DNA from 3 places in the Streptomyces sp. CNP082 genome. Region 1 is predicted to be linked to each of the others. Evidence: riboswitches for the same ligand, from Rfam matches in the RefSeq annotation. Region 1 holds a riboswitch; each other region holds the start of a gene.
What was found. A riboswitch is a leader RNA that binds a small molecule or an ion and turns the genes downstream of it on or off. The one in region 1 is predicted to bind cyclic di-AMP.

Region 1 (4,192 bases):
GCTGGCGCTCGTCGATCCGCGCTCCGGGTCGCCCGCGGAGACAGTGGCGCGGCTGCGGATGCATGACGCCGGGTTACGGCCGCTGAGCCAAGTGCCCTTCACCGCGCCCAACGGCCGGCGGATACGGGTGGATTTCTTCTTCCCGGCGGTGGGGCTCGTCGTGGAGATCGAGGGGTACGCCTTCCACGGCGGCCGGGCCGCTCATCTGGCGGACGTCGAGCGCTTCAACGACCTGGGGCGCTGTCCCGAGGTCCGGCGCATACTGCGGTTCACCGCGGCCGACGTCTTCGAGCGGCCCCAGCGGATCATCCACACGATCCGCGCCACCCTGGGTGAACTCGCCGCCGGGGACTCCCGTGGCGCTGCTGTTGCGGGTGCGGCTGCCGGCACGGCTGCTGCGTGAGCCTCCGGGGATGTCCGCGGCGCGTGGCAGGGTGGCCGCCATGGACGCCTACGTCAGAAACATCGTGCTCGACTGTGCCGACGCCCGCGAGCTTGCCGACTTCTACACCCGGTTGCTCGGCATGCGCATCCTTCGTGACGACTGGATGGTGATCGCCAAGGACGAAGACAGCTTTCCACGGCTGGCGTTCGAGGAAGTGGCCGGCTATCGGCCGCCGCTCTGGCCCGACCTCGACCGCACGTATCCCCAGCAGATGCACATCTGCTTCGGCGTCGAGGACTCGGCTGCCGCGGGCGAGCTGGCGCTGCGGCTCGGGGCCACGCGGCTTTCCGAAGCGGGCGGCAGTTGCCCGGTGTTCGCCGATCCGGCGGGGCATCCGTTCTGTCTCTGCGGGCCCGGGGAGTAGGTCCCGGGCCCGCAGCTCTCGGGAAGGCAGCTCTTGGGAAGGCAGCTCCGAGGAAGGCAGCTCCCGGGGAAGTGCCGACGGCCCTGGTGTCGGGGGGTCGGCCACCAGGGCCGCCGGCGGTCTCGTTGCGCACTCGGACGCCACGGGGGAAGGTGCGTCCGGGCACGCCGGAGACGTGGGAAAGGGGTGTATGGGGGCGTGCGGTCCGTGGGGCGGGGGCGTGTCCCGGCCGCGGGGCCGGGGCTGCTGGGCCCGCCGCGTCGGTCAGACCGGGGCGCCGTTGTTGCGCAGCCAGGCGAGGGGGTCCACTGCGTCCCCACCGCCGGGTCGTACCTCCAGGTGCAGGTGCGGGCCGGTGACGTTGCCCGTGGCGCCTACGCGCCCGATGACGTCGCCGGTCGTGACCTCGCCGGAAGACTGGATGATGGAGGACAGATGGCAGTACCAGATCTCGGTGCCGTCCTCGAGGGTGAGGACGATGCGGTAGCCGTACGAGCCGGCCCAGCCGGCCTCGGTGATCGTGCCGCCGTGCACGGCCTTGACCGGGGTGCCGGTGGAGGCGGCGAAGTCCTGGCCGGTGTGGCCCGCGGCCCACATGTCGCCGGCCTCGCCGAAGGTCGAGGTGAGCGTGTAGTTGGCGAGCGGGGCGACATAGCTGGCGGCGAGCCTGGCGAGGCGCTCCTCCTCCGCCTTGCGGCGGGCCTCCTCCTCCGCTTTGCGGCGGCGCTCCTCCTCCAGGCGGCGCTGGCGCTCCTCTTCCTCCGCCTTCGCCTCGGCGGCCTCCTCGGCCGCCTGCTCGGCGGCCTCGGCCTCGGCGGCGGCGCGGGCCGAGGCGTCGGCCTCCGCCTGCTGCTGCTCGGCCTGCTCCAGGATGCGCGCGCGCAGGGCCTCACCGGAGTCGGCGGTCGGGGTGGCGGCTTCGGAGCCGGCGTCGCTTGCGTAGCTGACCTGGGTGAGCGGGGCCGTGGTGACGACGGTGACGTCGGTGGCGGGCTCTTCCTGGTCCGGTATCAGCTCGCCGACGCCCGGCAGGCTCTCCGCGTCGGGGAGCTGGGCGCTTATCCCGCTCGCGACGGCGTCGACCTGGTCGGGCATCGATATCGCGACCGGCGGCTTCTCCTGCGCCGTCGCCACGCTGCCCGCGCCGACGGCGGCGAAGACGCCGACGCCGAGTACGGCACCGCTGCGTGCCATGCTGCCGCCGCGCTGCCTGGCGAGGCGGCGGCGACCGCGAGAGGGAAGGTCGTCTTCGGGGAAGACTTCGTCGATCGGCTCTTCGGCGGCGTAGCCGGTGGGCGCATACCCCTCGGGGGCCGGGCCGCCGGACGCATAACCGTCGTAGCCGTAATCGTCATAGCCGTGGCCGTAGCCAGGCTCAGACCTGTAGGACGCCACGAAGGCGTACTCCTTTCCTTCCTTCTCGCCTACCGGGTTAGCTGACGGGTTCGGAGCAGGAAGGTCTCCTACGGGCCGTCTCCTGGCGGAGGTTGGCCCGATTCACCCCAAGGTGGTGGTTCCCCGGTTCCCTAGGTGTTGCCGTTGCTGCAGTTGTTTCACGTTCGGGATTCGGCGACGGCGCACGGTGCCGCCTCTTGCGGCGGCAGTGACGACCGCGCTGCGTTACCGAACGCTAGCGGACGACGGCGTTCGATTCCAAGTCGTTCCGGTTATTCAGTTGCGCTTTACCGCGGATGATCCGGGCATGAGACCGCAGAAACGGACAAGTTGACGCGCTGGTCGCGCGCCGTGCGGTCCGGTCGTTAGCTGATCGTGCATCAGTTGTTATGCGGAGGGGCGCTGTTCCATTACGGAGCGTGTACGTGAGACGGGGCCCGGCGGCGGCCCTCAGCGCGTTCCCCGCCCCGGGCAGGACGGCTGTCAGGCGAGTCAGGCAAGCTGTCAGGCGAGCCGTACCGGGAAGGACTCCAGGTCGTTCTGCGTCAGCACCGGCAGGTTGCGGATCTCCGCCGGCGGCACCGCCGCCCGCAGCCCCGGGAAGCGGGCGAAGAGCGCCGGCAGCGCCACCGCCGCCTCCAGCCGCGACAGCGCCGCGCCGGGGCAGATGTGCGGCCCGTGCCCGAAGGTCATGTGCCGGATCGGGGTCGGCCGCGCCACGTCGAAGGCGTCCACGTCCGCCCCGTGGTGCCCGGCGTCGCGCCCGATCGCGCGGTACGAGATGACGACGCCCTCGCCCTTCTCGATCACCGTGCCGGCGATCTCGATGTCCTCCGTCGCGAACCGCATCAGCAGGTGGGTCACGGGCGGGTCGTAGCGCAGCGCCTCCTCGATCGCCGTCTCCCACGTCACCGTGCCGTCCCGGACCATGGCTAGCTGCCCGGGGTGGGTCAGCAGCCCGCGCACGGTGGTGAGCAGGAGCGTGATCGTGGTCTCGTGCCCGGCCGCGATCATCGACTTCAGATTGCCGACGACCTCTTCCTCGGTCAGCGGCTCGCCGCCCTCGTCGGCGAGGATCAGCGCGCTCGTGAGGTCGTCGGCGGGGGCCGCGGTCTTCTGCCGCACCATGTCCGTGAACACCCGGTCCAGCTCCGCGATGACCGCCAGCCGCTCGTCCTGCGGCGTGAGCATGGAGAAGAAGGCCCTCCACAGCCGCATCTGCCGCGGAATCTCCGACTCCGCCACCCCCATGAGCGCGCACACCACCCGCATCGGCAGCGGCTGCGCGAAGACCTCCTTGAGGTCGACCACCCCGTCGCCTTCGGCTGCCGCGGCCTCCAGGGCGTCCAGCAGTTCGGCCGTCACCCGCTCGACCACCGGGCGCAGCGCGTCGAGCCGCCGCGGCGTGATGGCCTGCGCCGTCTTGGCGCGCAGCCGCCGGTGCTCGGCGCCGTCGACCGTGAACATCGAGCGGCCCGGGTTGACCATCCCGATCAGCGGCCACTCGGCCGTGACCTCGCCCGTCCGCCACAGCCGCCAGGCGCCGATGTCCTTGACCAGCCGGTTGTCGGTGAGCAGTTGCCGCGCCTCCGCGTGCCGCGTGACGGTCCACGCGGGCACGCCCAGCAACTCGATCCGGGTGAGCGGCGCGGCGGCGCACAGGTGCGCGGTCTCGCCCGCGAGGTCGCGTACGAGAGGGTCGATGGCCAGCGGCTCGGGCAGGGCCCCCGGGCCGGTCGGGGTGGCGGCGGCTTCGGCGGCGTGCGGGCAGTTCACGGATGACCTCCTGCAGCGCGTACGGGAGTGAAGGTGACCGGCAGAGCGGTCATTCCGCGCAGGAACGCGGACGGCCGCCGCACCAGCGTCCGGGCGGGCACGGACAGGTCCAGGTCGGGCAGCCGGTCGAGAAGCACCTCAAGGCCCGTCCGGGCGATGATCTCAGCGATCTCCTGGGCCGGGAAGGGGCAGCGGAAGTCCCCGTAGCTGAA
Region 2 (4,192 bases), on a different contig from region 1:
TCCAGGGTCTCGGTGAGCGAGCCGATCTGGTTGACCTTGACCAGCAGCGCGTTCGCCGCGTTCTCGTCGATGCCGCGCTGCAGCCGCTCGGGGTTGGTGACGAAGAGGTCGTCGCCGACGATCTGGACCTTGTCGCCGAGCCGCCCGGTCAGCACGTGCCAGCCGGCCCAGTCGTCCTCGAACAGCGGGTCCTCGATGGACACCAGCGGGTAGTCGGTGACGAGCTGCTCGTAGTACTCGGTCATCTCGGCGGCGGAGCGGTCCTTGCCCTCGAAGACGTAGACGCCGTCCTTGTAGAACTCCGAGGCGGCGACGTCGAGCGCGAGGGCGACGTCCTGGCCGGCGGTGTAGCCGGCCTTCTGGATCGCCTCGACGATGAGGTCCAGCGCGGCCCGGTTGGAGTCGAGGTTCGGCGCGAAGCCGCCCTCGTCGCCGAGGCCGGTGGACAGGCCGCGCTCCTTGAGGACGGCCTTGAGCTGGTGGTAGATCTCCGCGCCGCACCGTACGGCCTCGGAGAACGACTCGGCGCCGATCGGCGCGATCATGAACTCCTGGATGTCGACGTTGGAGTCCGCGTGGCTGCCGCCGTTGAGGATGTTCATCATCGGCACCGGCAGGACGTGCGCGTTGGGACCGCCGAGGTAGCGGAACAGCGGCAGGTCGGAGGCTTCGGAGGCGGCGTGCGCGACGGCGAGCGAGACGCCGAGGATGGCGTTGGCGCCGAGGGACGACTTGTCGGGGGTGGCGTCGAGGTCGAACATCGCCTGGTCGATGAGGCGCTGCTCGGTGGCGTCGTAGCCGACGAGCTCGGGGCCGATCTGCTCGATGACGGCGAGCACGGCCTTTTCCACGCCCTTCCCGCCGTAGCGGGCCTTGTCCCCGTCGCGGAGCTCCAGGGCCTCGAAGGCGCCGGTGGAGGCGCCGGACGGCACGGCAGCACGGCCGGTGCTGCCGTCGTCGAGGCCGACCTCGACCTCGACCGTGGGGTTGCCGCGGGAGTCGAGAATCTCTCGGGCTACGACGACGTCGATGGACGGCACGGTGTCTCCTTCGGAGGGATTCGCTTTCGCTACGTGTTCCGCCCTGAGCCTAGCCGCCCCGGGTGACACCCCCGGTGCGCACCCGGCCGCATTCCGCGGTACGAGACGGTACGAGCCGGTACGAGCCGGTACGAGGCCGTACGGCCCGGGAGCCGCGCGGGGCGGCCGGCCGGGTTGCGGTACGGCGCGGTCGCCCCGGCCCGCGCACCGGACGGGCCGGGACGACCGCGGCGCAGGGCGGCGGCGTACGGGGCGGCGGGGGGCCGCGCCAACGGGGCGCGGGCGGGCCCACGGGCCGTCCGCCCCCGGGTACGGCGCGGCCCGCCCGCGCGCGCCGGGCTAGTCCAGCTTCAGCTTCTGGCCCGGCTGGATCAGGTCCGGGTCCTCGCCGACGACCGACCTGTTGTCCTCGTACACCTGCTGCCAGCTCTCCGCACCGTGCCGCCGGGCGATGTCGTCCAGGGTGTCGCCCTCGCGGACCTCGTAGTAGAAGCCGCGGAAGACCGTGCGGGAGTCCGGCTGCGTCTGCTCGCCGGTGCCGCGGCCCTCCGTGCCCTGCGGCGCCGCTTCCTGCGCCTGCGGTCCGGTCTCCGGCAGGGGCTGCGGCAGGGTCTGCGGCCGGCTCTCCTGCGGCGCCGCCGCGCCGTCGGCGGTCAGGCCCGCGCGCGGGCCGCAGTTGGGCCACGCGCCCGGACCCTGCATGGCCAGCAGCCGCTCGGCGGCGGCGATCTGCTGCTCCTTCGTCGCCAGGTCGGCGCGCGGGGCGTAGTCGAGGCCACCGGCGGCTTCCCAGCTCGACTGGGAGAACTGGACGCCGCCGAAATAGCCGTTCCCGGTATTCGTCGCCCAGTTCTTTCCGGACTCGCAGGCGGCCACCCGTTCCCAGGTATCGATCGGCGCCGCGGTGGCGTTTTGGGCGCCGAGCACCGGCAGCCCGATCGCGGTTCCGGTGGCGCCCACGAGAACGGCCATGCGGGAGTGCGTGCCAACGCGGGCCTGTGCGGCGGGGCGGCGGTGCTTACCCGTTCCGTCAGGAAGCAGCATGATGCTCTTTTCTCACCGACGCCTGCGAGGTGAGCTGTCGGGTGCGGGCTGTGAGTGCCCGGCCGTACGTCGAGCGTGCGGCTTGACCCCAAGCCGCCCGGTCCGCCTTCTCGTTGGACCGGAGCGGCGCTTACCGTGGGTCCCCCGCTCCTGTCAGCGGTGCTTCAATGCACAGGTGGCCCGGGTGAACGCCGACAGGATTCGGCGTGAGGCGATCACCGGGGCTCGCGTTGGCGAGCGATGTGACGGTAAGCACATAGGCGTGTGCGATTCAAAGACCTCGCAAAGTGCCGCGCCCGGTTTTCCGTCCTTCAGGTAGCCCGGTCAGCCGATTACGTCAAATATGACTAATCTGCGCCGACTTCACCCGCCAGTTGTTCAGTTCCCGCTCAATTCGAGTTCCTGACCAGGCTTGATGTTGTCGGGATCCGCACCGAGGGAGTTCTTGTTTCCGTCGTACAATTCCGACCATCCGCCTGTCAGTGCATGCTCACTGGCAATTTCCGAGAGGGTGTCACCCGGTCGGACGGTATAACTCCGGTCGCCCGCCGCGGTGTCGCCGCTTTCCCGGTCACCGTCGCGCTTTTCCACCTCGCCGGGGATCTCGGCGATCCACTCGCGGCCGGGGTCGGGCACCTCGGTCGCGTCGGGCCCCTGGGTGGCGCCGGGGGTCTCGACGGCCTCGCGCGGGGCCTCGGGGATGCCGGGCGAGAGCGGGGTGTCGGACGGGGAAGGGGACGCGGAGGCGTCCGGGGCGCGGTGCCGGCCGGAGGCGTCGGAGGCTTCGGAGTCCCCGCCGGTCCATTCGCCGGAGCCGCCGTCGCGCTCGGCGGGGTCCTGGGTGCCGCGGTGCTTGCCGCCGCCCTCGGCGGACCGCCCGGTGTCGCGGTCGTCCCCGTCCTCGCGGCTGTCCTCGCGGTCCGTACGCCCGTCCTCGTCCCTGTCCTCGCGCTGGGAGCCGTCCGAAGCGCCCGGCTCGGGGGCGAGGGTGGGCGGCGTGGAGGGCGGCAGCGGCAACTCGGCGCCGGGGTCGACCTCCGGCACCGCGTCGTCGCCGGGCAGCCCGGCGTCGTCGGCGCACTCCGGCCACGCCTTGTCGGCGCCCATGCCGGCAAGGATGCGTTCGGCGACGGTGATCTGCTGCGCCCGGCTGGCGAAGTCGGGCTGCGCGGCGAACTCCTCGCCCCCGTACTCCTGCCACATGTCCATCGTCAACTGCAGGCCGCCGTAGTACCCGTTGCCCTCGTCGGCGCTCCACAGGCCGCCGCTCTCGCACTCGGCGACCCGGTCCCACGTGCCGGCGTCGGCGGCGCTCGCGCCGCTCGCGCCCAGCAGCGGCAGGGCGAGTGCCCCTGTCGCACCGGCCGCGACGACGAACGCGGGGGCCTGGCGGGGACGTCGGTGGCGTCCGTTACCCGAGCGCATGCGAGTGCCTTTCGTTCCCGGTGTGTTCGAACCAGTGGCCGAACCTAATACCGAACCGCCCACGATCACAAGTTGATCGCCTGAGAGTTACGCGCAGATCACAGTGAACTGCCGAAGCGCACCGGCAGGGTCCGAAGACCGCGCATGATGAGCCCGCCGCGCCACCGCAATTCGGACGTCTCGACGGCGAGCCGCAGGTCGGGAAGGCGGCGCAGCAAGGTACCCAGGGCGGTCTGCGCCTCCAGGCGGGCGAGGGGGGCGCCGAGGCAGTAGTGGATGCCGTGGCCGTAGCCGACGTGCTGATTGTCACGGCGGGAAAGGTCCAGGGTGTCGGGGCCGGCGAAGCGGGCGGGGTCGCGGTCGGCGGCGGCCAGCACGACGAGCACGGGGTCGCCCACGGCGACGCGCTGCCCGCCGATCTCCAGCGGCTCGGTGGCGAACCGCCACGTCGCCATCTCCACCGGGCCGTCGTAGCGCAGCAGTTCCTCCACCGCGGAGGGCAGCAGCGCGGGCTCGGCGGCCAGCCGGGCGCGCTCGGCGGGGTGGGTGAGCAGGGCGTACGTGCCGTTGCCGATCAGGTTGACGGTGGTCTCGAAGCCGGCGAACAGCAGGATGAACGCCATGGCGGCGGCCTCGTTCTCCGTCAGCTTCTCGCCCTCGTCGGAGGCGCGGATGAGGCCGGA
Region 3 (4,192 bases), on a different contig from region 1:
GATCAAACACGGCAGCCTGCTGGAGGGCTTCCCGGAGTACGTCGCGCACGAGGGACGGGCGGTTGAGATCCGGCTGTTCAACGTGGGCATCATCCCTGGCCTGCTGCAAACACCGGAGTACGCGCAGGCCCAGGAAGACGGCCATGTCGAGCGTGGCTCGATCACGCCCGAACAGGCAGCGGAGCGGGTCGCGTTCCTGGCGGAGCGCCAAGCGGCGCTGGTGCGGCCTCGGCCGCCGATGATGTTCGTCGTCATGGATGAGAGCTGCCTCCGCCATGCTGTGGGAGGCACGGAGATCATGGACGCGCAGCTTCAGCGTCTCGTCGAAGTCGCCACCCGTCCCAACTGGATCCTCCAGGTAGCGCCCTTCGGCATCGGCGCCCGGCGTGCGTTCAACCTCCCGGTCAATCTGCTCACCCTTGCCGACCGGTCCGTGATCTGCTACGCCGAATCCCAGTCGAAAGGACATCTGGACCGGGAGAGCGCCTCCGTGCTGCCGATGCTGACGGCCTACCATCAGTTTCAGGGCGAGGCGCTGTCCCCGGCGGCGTCCGTGGCCATGATCAACCAGTTACGAAAGGGCACCCCGTGACGACCGAATCCCCCCGCTGGTTCACGTCCTCCTACAGCGGCAACGGCGGTGACTGCATCGAGGTGGCCGTCAACCTCGCCGCCTCACGCGGCGTGGTCCCCATCCGCGACTCCAAGAACCCGACGGGTCCCGTACTCGACATCCGCGCCGACGCGTTCGCCTCCTTCGTGACGAGCGTCAAGGCCGGAGAGTTCGGCGCCGTCTGACCTCGCAGACACACAGAGACCGCCCTGTCCTACGGCTGTTGACCGCGGGACGGGGCGGCTCTTCTGTGTCATCCGGCGCTGCCGGACCAGCCGGCGGCGAGTACAGCGGCTACCGCCGCGAGGACAACGACACCACGGTCAGCGGGGTGGAGCGCTGACGGCCACCGTTCGGTTCCGTCAGTCCGACGGCGCGGCCGTCTCCCACAACGCGCTGATGGGAACGGCGCGGAAACGCGGACCGAAGGGGAGCGTCTGCCCTCCGGTGTAGAGCACGATCCCGGTCAGCAGGTCACTGCCGAGGCGGTCGGCGAGATGCCGCAGCCCGCGGAAGTCCTCGGCCTTGACGGTCGAGGCCGCCTTGACGTCGATCGCGACGACCTGGCCACGCCTGTCCTCCAGCACGATGCCGACCTCGACCTTGTCCTTGGTGCGGTAGTGGTACAGCTCGATGGGCTGTGCGGCCCAGGTGAGCTGGCGGGCGATCTCCATCGCCGCGAATCCCTCCAGCAGCCCGCCGAGCGGACCGGCGGGCTGTCCCAGAGCCGCGGCGTCCAGCCCGAGCAGATTGGCCGCGATACCGGAGTCGACCATGGCGACCTTGGCCGTGCCGACGGCCCGGGTGCTGAGGTTGCGGGACCAGGCGGGGATGCGCTTTATGAGGAAAACCTCCTCCAGCAGCCCCAGATAGCGCTTGATCGTCGGCTGTGGAAGGCCGAGCTCGTTACCGAGATTTCCTTTGGTCAGTTGACGCCTCGTTCTCCGCACAAGCGAGCGGTTCCCTCTTCAGATCGGGACGCTGACGAGATCGAAGATCCATGCGAACACCGGCTGCTGTGGACCAAGAACAAGCCGACTTGTCGGATATTCCCTGACGTCACTCCGTACCATTTGATTAATTCGCCCCGATCGCCCCATCATGCACTCCAGGCCGATCGGACCTCCTGTGTCCGGTGATGCGAATCACGTTCGGCCGCGGCGCACCGGCAGTGGAATTCACAGTTTCCTTGTTCCGCACGCGAGTTGCCCTCCTCTTCGATTTCGGCAGCGGCACTCAACCGGTCTCGGAGCCCGTCTCGCATTGCCCAGACGGTTTCCGCGGCTTGTCCGGACCGGAAAGGCATGCTTAAGTCTGCGCCAGCCGGATGGACGCCGAATCCTGCCGCCACCCGGAACCTTTCCCTAACCACACACGGCAGGAGCGGGGGACCCATAGGTAAGGTGCCGTTCCGTATTCCGGAACGGCTTGGGGTGAAGTCGCACGGTCGTGCGGCCGGGCATCTCCCGCCCGAACCCGACAGCTCACCTCGCAGGCGCAGGAGGAGAAACACCCATGCCTGGTAAAGGTAAGCACCGCCGTCCCAAGCGGCGACTGATCAGCCGTGGTGTCACTTTCGCCGGTGTCAGCGGCGTCGTGATCGCCGTCCCGCTGATCGGCGCGTCCTCGGCCTCCGCGGCCGGATCGGCCCCGCAGTCCACCGTACGCGCCGACGTCACCGCCGCGGGAACCGCCAAGGCCGAAGCGACCACGTATGTCACGGTCGCGGGAGATTCCCTGGCGAAGATTGCCGAAGAGCAAGCCGTGCCCGGCGGCTGGCAGAAGTTGTACGAAGACAACCGCGAGGCCGTCGGCGACAACCCGCACTTCATCCTCCCAGGCCTCGAACTCGCGCTCGGCGCAAAGGCCGACACGAGCGACTCGACGGATTCCGACTCGGGCACGAAGGCGGCCACCGCCTCCGTCACGGGCTACCCGGACAACCTCGACGGCTGGATCAGGGAGTCGCTCGACATCATGGCCGAGCACGGCATCGCCGGGACCTACGACGGTATTTACCGCAACATCATGCGTGAGTCCGGCGGCGACCCGCAGGCCATCAACAACTGGGACTCCAACGCCGCGGCAGGCACGCCTTCCAAGGGCCTGCTCCAGGTCATCGCTCCCACCTTCGTGGCCTACCACGTACCCGGCACCTCGACCGACAGCTTCGACCCCGTGGCCAACATCACCGCCGCGTGCAACTACGCGGCCGACCGGTACGGGTCGATCGACAACGTCTACGGTCCGTACTGACACAACCGGAGAGCGCCGGTGTTCCCACCGGCGCTCTCCGCGGCCTGCGGCACGCCCCACCGCACGAGGACCGGCAGCGGATCCGCCAGGCCCGGGAATGCCTCCTGCGCCGACCTGGGTTCAGCCGGTCCGGGCCGGGGGGTGGGAGCGCCAGTCGCCCAGTTCGTCGAGCGTGATGACGTAATCGTGCGCGTACACCTCCTGGAGGAACGGCAGCGGGTTGTGCTCGCCGTCGTCGATGAACTCGCCGCTCCAGGTGGTGAACCAGCTCCAGTCCGCCTCGTACGCCTCAAGCAGGTCCGGGTCGGGGATGGAGCCCGTCTCGGTCATCGCGACGAGTTTCTCGTCGCCGACGAGGTCGACCAGCTTGTCGTACGTGCCGCTGGCGGGGCCGTGGTCGCCGACCGGGGGGTAGGTGTCGGCGCTGATGACGTCGACGACGTCGTCGCCGGGGTACCAGGCCGGGTCGACGGAGTTCCACACCCAGATGAGGTTGTGCAGCCCGTGGTGGCCGGTCATGCGCTCGTACATCAGCCGCCACAGCTCCTTGGCCGGCTCGGGGCCCTTGGCGCCCCACCAGAACCAGCCGCCCTCGGCCTCGTGCAGCGGGCGCCACAGCACCGGGACGCCCGCGTCCCGCAGCCGCTTCAGCTCCGCCGCGATGGCGTCGATGTCGCGCAGCAGCAGCGCGTACTCCTCGGACTGCGGGTCGGCGAGCGCCGCGGCCACGTCGAAGGTCGTCGCGTCGGTGTAGAAGCCGCGCCACCACTCCTTGCCGGGTTCGTCGATGAGGCCGGCGGGGGCGTTCCAGTGCCAGGTGAACGTGGTGATGCCGCCGCGTTCGTCCCAGTCGAGGGCGTTCTCGACCTCGGTGGAGGTGGTGCCGCGCTCGACGCGGCTGGGTGAGTAGTCCATCATGTCGTGCCCGGCCACGGCCGGGGCGCGGCCGACGTTCTCCTCCAGCCAGCGGATGGACGCCGCGTCCTGCTGGCCGCTGAGGATGTGCTCGCCGTAGCCCGCGGCGAGGTAGCCGAGCAGCGCCCGGGCCTCGGGAGTGGCCTGCGGGTCTACGGGGACGCCGGAGACCTGGTGCGGCGGACGGGGCTCGCTCGGGCTGAGGCTGATGGCGTCGATCTCGTACCAGCCCCAGTTGTTCACGATCGTGATCGTGTCGGGGCCGTCCTGCAGCATCACCTTGCCGGCGGCCACCGTGCTGAAGGTGTCGGTGGCGGCGAGGGTGACGTCGCCCGCGCCCTCGCCGTTGAGCCGCAGCGACGCGACCTTCTGGCCGTACGGGGCGCGGTAGTGGATGGTCAGGTCGTG

Region 2: linked by a shared signal. The riboswitch ahead of B124_RS17900 (transglycosylase family protein) and the one ahead of B124_RS16030 (M23 family metallopeptidase) in region 1 are both predicted to bind cyclic di-AMP.
Region 3: linked by a shared signal. The riboswitch ahead of B124_RS04135 (transglycosylase SLT domain-containing protein) and the one ahead of B124_RS16030 (M23 family metallopeptidase) in region 1 are both predicted to bind cyclic di-AMP.

What each region holds. Positions count from the first base shown of each region.
Region 1 covers NZ_JCANSZ010000017.1:16,885-21,076, forward strand. The annotation lists gene B124_RS16020 (putative endonuclease domain-containing protein) at 1-403, shown strand, start outside; gene B124_RS16025 (VOC family protein) at 444-809, shown strand; gene B124_RS16030 (M23 family metallopeptidase) at 1,074-2,204, opposite strand; cyclic di-AMP (ydaO/yuaA leader) riboswitch at 2,216-2,358, opposite strand; gene B124_RS16035 (cytochrome P450 family protein) at 2,709-3,980, opposite strand; gene B124_RS16040 (cytochrome P450 family protein) at 3,977-4,192, opposite strand, start outside.
Region 2 covers NZ_JCANSZ010000020.1:65,792-69,983, reverse strand. The annotation lists gene eno (phosphopyruvate hydratase) at 1-1,040, opposite strand, end outside; gene B124_RS17900 (transglycosylase family protein) at 1,380-2,012, opposite strand; cyclic di-AMP (ydaO/yuaA leader) riboswitch at 2,089-2,253, opposite strand; gene B124_RS17895 (transglycosylase family protein) at 2,463-3,509, opposite strand; gene B124_RS17890 (cytochrome P450 family protein) at 3,608-4,192, opposite strand, start outside.
Region 3 covers NZ_JCANSZ010000003.1:274,785-278,976, forward strand. The annotation lists gene B124_RS04120 (helix-turn-helix domain-containing protein) at 1-592, shown strand, start outside; gene B124_RS04125 (DUF397 domain-containing protein) at 589-798, shown strand; gene B124_RS04130 (ATP-binding protein) at 976-1,563, opposite strand; cyclic di-AMP (ydaO/yuaA leader) riboswitch at 1,965-2,125, shown strand; gene B124_RS04135 (transglycosylase SLT domain-containing protein) at 2,129-2,869, shown strand; gene B124_RS04140 (glycosyl hydrolase) at 2,990-4,192, opposite strand, start outside.